2 regions of the Glaciimonas sp. Gout2 genome follow, and region 2 is predicted to be linked to the other one. Evidence: predicted binding sites of a transcription regulator. Region 2 holds the regulator's gene; the other holds the start of a gene.

Region 1 (4,467 bases), on a different contig from region 2:
GTTAACATGGGGACGCGGCACTGTGCCAGCAAATAGGCTGCGGGATTTGACGCAGTTTTGGCAAGAAGTACACTTACAGCTAGAGCATGAATCCTCTGATCATTTGGGAGGGGCGGCCACTGCACTGAAAGATGTGTGCAAACTAGGCCTGCAACTCTGCCAGACACAACAGTCTTATGGCGAATTAGCAGACCTTTACGTTGATCAGGTAAAAGAGCTGAACCACTTAAATGATGATTACGAAACCAACTTCATCATGCCGCAACAAAAAATGACATCGCGGCTCTGGAAAACGGTATTTGGTCCCCCTCCAGCCTCAGTACTGACAGAGGCTGGAGGCTGGACATTTGCGGTGCGTGCCAAAGGCTTATCTGAAATAAGTGCTATTTATGGAGCGAAATTTGCCCACGATATTAGTGCTGCATACGCCAATAGCTACTCACTTGCCGGTCAGTTGACAGACTGGGCGAAGAACGACCCACAACCATTCTGGCAGCATGCTTCTGCTTTTTTTCACGTTGCTGAAGAAAGTTTGACAATGGCCTACAAAGATAATTTGGTACGAACAATATCAAAATTTGGCAGTTGCGCCGCTCCCTACAACATCAATAAGCTACGCATTATCTCGCCGTCAATCAGCCCGCAAGGAATACATTACCGATATAACCTGGAAAAACATATAGAAAGCGCACCTCAGGAGGCGTCGCTCTTTGCCAACACGATTTCAGCCTACACTTATGAAGGCGGCCCTGAGCGTGGCGAGCTTTATCTGATAACCACAACATTTTTATCACCAATCAACAACCCCAGTTCGTTGCAGGACACCTTACAACATGAGTTGTCACATTTGGCAATACCGGACGGTCACCAGGAATTTTATCTTACAGCAGACAGATCAAAATATGGGCACCACTCAGAAAACGGTCTGCGTCGGAACGCCGACGCCATACTCAGTTCACAGGCGGCATTTCTGGGATATGCGGGAACTCAACCACAAACAAAGCAGATTTTTTTAGCGCATTTCAAAACGGTATTGCCCGCTACCCTCAAGAATTATTTGCCCGAAGGTATTAAGAACGATCTCACTGATAAACGTTTTCAGGAGTTTGTCAAAAAAGTCTTCGAAGGACCACCCGATGAAAAAATTGCGGCATTTATGATGCCTGATCTATTTATCGCATGGCTTCAACATATGTCAATAGTATTACCTAAAGTAGGTGCTGAAAATACAAAATTGAGACATACGCGCGATGCTTCACCTAACAATATGAATGTCCAGGTCCAAAAATTTCTGGCACGTGAATTGTTTGAGGCGAGCAGTCATAAAAAGTAAAATTGGTGTAGATTTCATGGTATTTTTGCCTCATGTGCATGATGTAAGGAAGGTATGCGGTATCAAAAGCACATCGAGGTGAGTTGATATTCGTCAACCAAAGTACCGAAAACAATGCCACAAATGAATCGAAGCGAACTTGTCGCAAAGCCAACTCACCTAGGTTCCGCAATATGCGGAAAGAATCACCCCGCTAACGCTATCGATCTACAGACAAAATAAAGCCAATATTTAGCAAAATTCAGCATCAAAGTGGGCTCATAACAAAATTAGCTAATGAATTATTGAAGAGCCATTGAAAAAGTACTGTATATTTATACAGTACAATAGAAATTATCTTTTTCTCGTCTATTCAAATAATCTGTTAATTAAGTCAGTTAGCAAAAATGCTATCCGACTAAACAATTGAGCTAAATTATGTCCGCCACTCCACATATTATTGCGCCTCCTGCCGCTCGCTCCAGCAGCATATCCGTTGCTGCACAGTCGCTAGTTGAATCGCTCCCGCATGCGTTGTGGCGCGGCAATCAAATGTCATCTTATCGCGGCGCCGTCATGACATCTGGTCATGACGCTCTGGATCAAGAACTCCCCAATCGCGGATGGCCCCATTCGGCATTAATAGAGCTTTTGTTGCAGCAAGCTGGAAGTGGTGAAATGCATTTATTGCAACCTGCCTTAACCATGCTCACGCAAGAGAATCGAAGGATCGTCCTTTTGCACCCCCCCCATTTACCCCAAATAGCAGCGTGGAGCGGCTGGGGTCTGCCTGTGCATCAATTGCTATGGATAAAGACCGCCGGAAGCGCTGATGCACTTTGGTCAGCTGAGCAGATTTTACGCAATGGTAGTTGTGGTGCTCTGGTTTTCTGGCAATCTCATATCCGTACCGATGCGCTACGACGCTTGCACCTCGCAGCACAAGCCAGCAACACCATGTTGTGGATGGTCCGACCTTTGAGCGCGGCCCATGAGTCGTCACCTGCGCCGTTAAGACTGTTGCTCCGCCCTGCACATAACGGTATCGAAGTACAACTACTCAAGCGTCGCGGACCGCAACATATTGAACCGCTTTACCTGACTTGGGCCAATAGCGAAGCATCGGATGCAGTGGAAGAAACATCAAATCCATTAATACATTCAGTCAGCACAAATATTACGGACACAAAAATACTCTCAAGAATCAACATTAAGACAACTCAGTCCATGAAGAAGAACCAAGGGCATAACCAGGAACTCGCACTAGAAACACAAATCCAGTCTGTGGAATTGCCAGCACCGCATAACCAATATTGACGCGAATTGACTCGAACTGACGCGTACAGCCACTTTTTAGGAGGCCAATAATGATGCCTTTGTGGATTGGTGTACATCTTCCTTTATTACCGCTTGAAACCTGCCGCCCGCGCTGGTCTGCACCAGGCATGATGGCGGTAATGGATCACGATCAGGTATTGACGATGACAACCGATGCTGCCGCCAGCGGTGTGCGCAGCGGAATGCGGCGCGGCGGCGTGCTGGCAATCGCTCCCCAAACTACCCTTTATGAACGGGATTTAGTCAAGGAGCAAAGTGCAATGGATGCGATAGCGCTGACATTGTTGCAATACACACCGGAAGTCACACATGCCGAAGAAGCCAGCTTACTGCTTAACATCAGCGCCAGCCTGAGCGCTTTCGGCGGTCGCTTAGTACTCTGTCGTCGTGTGCGTGCAAGCATTGATGCGCTCGGCTTTACCGCACAAATCAGCATGGCGCCAACCGCACAAGGAGCGTGGTGTTTAGCGCGTTATGTACCGCGTTCCGGTCTACCCAAACAACGTCGCAGCGTCCGAATGGATACCGCACTGCGCTACATCCAGGCATTACCATTTTCTGTATTGCCGGCAACACATCCTTATCAAGAGTGGCTGGAAGGAATCGGCTGTCGCACCATTGCTGATCTTCGCAGATTACCGCGCGCGGGATTGCTGCGACGTAGCGACAAACGGATACTGGAAACGCTCGATTGTGCGTATGGCGTCGCACCGGAAATGTTTGAATGGGTGCAAGCCCCGAAAGAATTCTCAGCCTATCTGGAATTACCAGATCGGATAGAACATGCCGAATCGGTCTTGTTCGGCGCACGTCACTTAATCCAGCAAATGATCGGCTGGCTGGCGGCACAACAGTTGGCGATCTCTGGTTTTGTTCTTTCAATGGAACATGAACGCGGGCGTCAGGCAATTGCACCAAGCACTTTGGAAATAACACTCGCAGAACCGGCATGGCATGAAGCGCATTTGTTGCGCTTGCTAAAAGAGCGTCTTAGCCGTTATCAGCTAAGTGGTCCGATTATTGCCGTGCGACTGAGTGCAACCCAGGTAACCCCAATGTTGCCACCTACCGCATCACTCTTTCCTGAGCCCGGCGGCACCTCAGCTGACTATCATCGTTTGTTAGAACTCTTAACAGCACGACTCGGCGCAGAAAATGTCCTCGCGCCAGCTGCATTGGCAGATCATCGGCCAGAAGTGGCGAATGCCTGGCAAGCTGCCAGCAATACCCTTTTGCAGACGACCAATACGATCATTGCAAGCCAACGACCATTTTGGCTTTTACAACAACCACTCGCCCTGTTGGTGCGCGACCATCGACCATTTTATGGATCACCGTTAAGGTTGCTGTCGGGGCCGGAAAGAATTGAAGCCGGATGGTGGGACGAAGGACTTGCTGTACGCGATTACTTCATCGCAGAAGGCAGTGAAGCGGCGCGTTATTGGGTCTATCGCGAACGTGATGGAGAAGATATCAATTGGTATTTACACGGACTGTTTGCCTGAATCCTCTCGTCTTTAATTCAGTAATGAAAATCGTCAATAAATGATAATCCCACTTAAATAAGAGTATTGGCGTACTGCATACAAACCAAAAATCACCTTCAAGAATATCAAAAATACGCGTTAAATTTTGACTTATTTTTTACTAATTAAATGTAAAGACTTCCCGTAAAGCCGCGTTTTATCGTTTTTTTATCGTTTTTTTTAAAATGAATACTCTGCCCCTAAAATCAACACTTCCGGACTATGCTGAACTGCACTGCGCCACCAACTTTAGCTTCCTGCGTGGTGCGTCGCATCCGGAAGAATTGGCTA
Region 2 (4,467 bases):
GTTCGAAATTTTTGGATTTCTCTCTCAGTCATTAAAAGTGTAGCGAAATTTTTATCGTTAGTGTTTTTCAATAGTGATTGAATTGCCATCGACCTTCATCGCATCGCACGGTGATTGGCAGCTAAATATCACAAAACATTTGGCGCTTTTGATGTGAAAACGGCATCATATAAAAACATATGATGCCGTCAGAGGCGTCGATCATTTGAGTCGATCAGTTGGTTCAAATCACGCCACTTTAGTGATATCCCTGAACCTATTCCCTTGTGACATTCTGGCCTCATCTTTAGGATAGGATGCCATTCAGTTTTTTTCTACTTTTTTGCGTATGGCGATAATAAACTAACCAATTGTGCGAATATTTTAGGGTTGCCAGCCAATACGTCGCCTTTGTAGAGGTAATCAGAATCCCCAACAAAGTTACCGACGATACCGCCAGATTCCGTAATCAGCAAAGTACCAGCCGCGATGTCCCACGGTTTTAAACCTTTTTCAAAAAAACCATCCAGGCGACCCGCTGCAACGTATGCCAGATCGAGCGCAGCCGAGCCGGGGCGGCGCAGACCAGCGCAGTTTTGTGTCATTACGCGGAACATTTTCATGTACTCGTCCATGACCGGCCCTTCGGTCTCGCGGAAAGGAAAGCCGGTTCCAATCAAGCCATCTGCAATGCGAGTGCGTTTGCTGACACGGATACGTTTTTCATTTAAGTAAGCGCCAGCGCCCTTGCTAGCGGTAAATAAATCATTACGAGTTGGGTCATAGATGACGGCTTGGGTAATTTGTCCACGATGCTGTAACGCAATCGACACGCAGTATTGTGGAAAGCCATGGATGAAGTTGGTAGTGCCATCGATTGGATCGATAATCCAGACGTTTTCGTTTTCGTCATGTAGATTGTCGGACGCACCGGACTCTTCGGCCAATATGGCGTGGTCTGGATAGGCGTTCTTCAAAATGTCAATAATTGCCGCTTCGGCATTTTTATCAACTTCAGTGACAAAATCGTTATGTGCTTTTTTTTCTACCTGAAGCAGGTCGAGATCGAAGGAGGCGCGCGAAATGACTGCGGCACCACGACGGGCGGCCTTGATGGCCGTATTGAGCATAGGATGCATATCTGGATTCGGTTCCGTTAAAATGGCGGCACTGTGCCTAATGGGAACAGAACCAACCTATATTATTAATAATGAGCGATGCAGGCCGTCTTGACGGTAACAAGGGCCTGACGGGCTATGCGGAATCGGCTGAAAAATGATCTGGTCAGGTCATGTTTCATCAGTTTCTCGACCAATAGCTGGCTATCGGTGCTGCGAATCTGGCAAAATCTGTCCTCGTTCAGTGCATTTTTCACTTTGATCCGGTCAGACCGACAGGCTCCCGGCTAATACTCCAAGACACTAAACATCAGCGTTTCCTGAAAATTAACCTGCGAATGACGCTATTTTAAATGAACCTGACAAAAACCAACACGTCTCTTTTCAATCGCCTACGCTTTGTACTGGTTGATACCAGTAGTCCCGGCAATGTTGGCGCAGCTGCACGTGCTATTAAAACAATGGGATTTTCCGAGCTGGTCCTGGTGAATCCCCGCTATCCGGACGTTTTACAGCGTGATGAGGCAATTGCATTAGCAAGCGGTGCGCAAGATATTCTATCGTCAGCCAGAATCGTCGAGACTGTCGAACAGGCCTTGATCGGGTGCAATTATGCAGCTGCGCTAAGTGCGCGCCTCCGCGAGTTTTCTCCACCTGTGATGGCACCAAGAGCGGTGGCGGCGCAACTAGCGACAGATAAAACCCTGACTGGGGCAATATTATTTGGAAGCGAGCGCTATGGTTTGCCGAATGAAATCGTCGAGAAATGTAATGTATTAATTAACATTCCGGCGAATCCCGATTATTCCTCCTTAAATTTATCGCAAGCGGTGCAAGTATTAGCTTATGAGTTTCGGGTCGCGGCTAGCGCTGAACAACCGCCTGGCGAGAGTGAGTCAAGTGACGAGATCGGATTTCACGGCGATACCGCTAATCTGATTGAGATTGAAGGTATGTTTGCCCATTTGGAAAAAGCACTGATTGAAATCGATTTTCTCGATCCGGCACATCCGAAAAAATTGATGCCACGCCTGAAGCGTTTGTTTGCACGCGCAGGGTTGGAAACTGAAGAGGTGAATATTTTGCGCGGTATCGCTAATCAGATTTTGACTAAGCGGCGGCGTCTTGATTGATGGAGAAATTTTTTCCGGGTGTTAAAAATTATTGCTTCAAAAGTAATTAAGGAATTTTTGAGTAGTTTTGATTAACGCTAAGAGATGCCGCTTTTCATCCTGAGAGGGGCTTTCAAATGCGCTATTTAGGTTAATTAGCTTACGTCTTCATTAAAAAGTGCGCCTTGATACGCTTGCAATTATCAGCTCTGATCGAGCCGATAATTGCATTTTTAAGGATTAGCCCCAGTTCCGCATTAATCCCACCACTAAGCCTTCTAACGCAAAGTCATCTTGATCTTCGCTGACAATGATCGGTTCAAATTCTGGATTTTCTGGTAGTAGTTGTATCGAAGAGCCAGTTTTTTTGTATCGCTTGACGGTGACGTCATCGCCCAGTCGTGCTACGACTATTTGACCGTTTCTCGCTGATTCCGTTTTTTTGACAGCTAGTAGATCCCCATCAAGAATACCGGCATCACGCATAGACATGCCGCGTACCTTCAGCAAGTAATCCGGTTTATCGCTAAAAAAGGTAGGATCAATGTTGTATCGTGCCTGAACGTGTTCCTGTGCCAGGATTGGTGATCCGGCAGCCACGCGTCCCACCAATGGAAGATTGAGTTGCATTAATGCAGGATGGGGTAAGGTAAATTGCTGCCCGATGTCATCATTATTGCGCTTACTAGTCGGGCTAGGGCCTTTTGCAAGAAGCCGTATTCCGCGAGACGTCCCCGGCGAAATTTCGATGGCGCCTTTGCGTGCAAGCGCCTGCAAATGCTCTTCAGCTGCATTGGCTGAGCGAAATCCTAACTCGGATGCGATTTCAGCGCGAGTCGGAGGGAAACCCGTGTTCTCAATAGCATCCCTGATGAGATCAAGTATTTGTTGTTGGCGTGCAGTTAATTTGATCATATTGATAGCGGTTGTCGAATAAGGGCTGGTGCGAGAATATGGCGTTCATGCTGCGATTTATGCCACCGGCGAACTGTGTATATAAACAGTCTGTATTTTTGTACAGTATTCAGTTGAATGCAAGTAAATTTGACAATCTATTTGTCTGTATGACGATCATGTGTATTGAGCATTGAGTTTTGAAGGATTTCACTGTATAGTTATCGACTTTCCTCTTCCCACACTCGTCTTGACGCCGGGGTGGGCTATTTTCAACAGTCCAAAAAGGAGCTTACATGCGTCATTATGAAATCGTGTTTATCGTCCATCCGGATCAAAGCGAGCAAGTGCCTGCAATGATCGAACGCTATAAGGGTATTGTCACTACACGTGGCGGTATCGTTCATCGCGTTGAAGATTGGGGTCGCCGTCAATTGGCTTACCTGATCCAAAAATTGGCAAAAGCACACTATGTTTGCTTGAACATCGAATGCGACAGCGAAACACTGACCGAAATCGAAACTGGCTTTAAGTTCAATGATGCTGTTTTGCGTCACCTGACGGTCAAGCTGAAAAAAGCTGAAACTGGCCCATCGCCAATGATGAAGGCTGTGCAAAAGGAAGATGCTGCTAAAAGCCATCGTACTGAAGCACCAGCTGCGCCAGCATCAGCCCCGGCAGCCGCCTAATTTTGCCGATTAACTTGCATTCATTGCGTCACCATTTTCCAAATAGACCGGAGTGAATCAACTCAACAACGCGCTTCAATTGGTTGCCGAAATCGCAGAGCGCGAAGTATTGCGTTATACGCCAGCGGGTATCCCGATCGTTTCAGCAATATTGCTGAGTCGTTCGTCACCACATGAAGCGGGTATCCAACGTCAGGTTGAGTTCGAAATTGCCGCTCTTGCCATAGGCGAGATATCGGGGCGATTCAATCAGACGGTATTGGGTGGTCAGTACTGGTTCACAGGATTTTTGGCACGCAAGAGTCGCAACGGTAAAAGTCTGGTATTTCACATCACTGAATTTGCTGCAGCTGAAACTGCGGCCTAATTATTTATACAGGAGCCTCAAATGGCATTCGGTAAAAAGTTCGATAAAAGCAAACTGAAAAACAAGCGTCAACAACAAAACCCGCTGTTCAAGCGTAAAAAGTTTTGTCGTTTCACAGCAGCACACGTTGCTAGCGTTGATTACAAAGACGTCGATACGTTGAAAGATTTTGTTCAGGAAAATGGCAAAATTATGCCAGCACGCCTGACAGGTACTAAGGCAATTTACCAACGTCAAGTTGACACCGCGATCAAACGCGCGCGTTTCCTTGCGTTGTTGCCTTACACCGATCTGCACAACGTTTAATT

The links. The regulator LexA, encoded in region 2, represses DNA repair genes until DNA is damaged. The targets are predictions, from matches to a motif close to ACTGTATNNNNATACAGT.
Region 1: the regulator LexA is predicted to act here: its motif matches at 1,639-1,656, upstream of imuA (translesion DNA synthesis-associated protein ImuA).

Annotation. Positions count from the first base shown of each region.
Region 1 is NZ_JASJXA010000013.1:125,590-130,056, reverse strand. It holds gene QN379_RS11625 (hypothetical protein) at 1-1,333, shown strand, start outside; gene imuA (translesion DNA synthesis-associated protein ImuA) at 1,751-2,629, shown strand; gene QN379_RS11615 (DNA polymerase Y family protein) at 2,680-4,155, shown strand; gene QN379_RS11610 (error-prone DNA polymerase) at 4,362-4,467, shown strand, end outside.
Region 2 is NZ_JASJXA010000081.1:300-4,766, reverse strand. It holds gene QN379_RS22720 (inositol monophosphatase family protein) at 315-1,118, opposite strand; gene QN379_RS22715 (RNA methyltransferase) at 1,451-2,230, shown strand; gene lexA (transcriptional repressor LexA) at 2,450-3,124, opposite strand; gene rpsF (30S ribosomal protein S6) at 3,400-3,792, shown strand; gene priB (primosomal replication protein N) at 3,845-4,159, shown strand; gene rpsR (30S ribosomal protein S18) at 4,181-4,465, shown strand.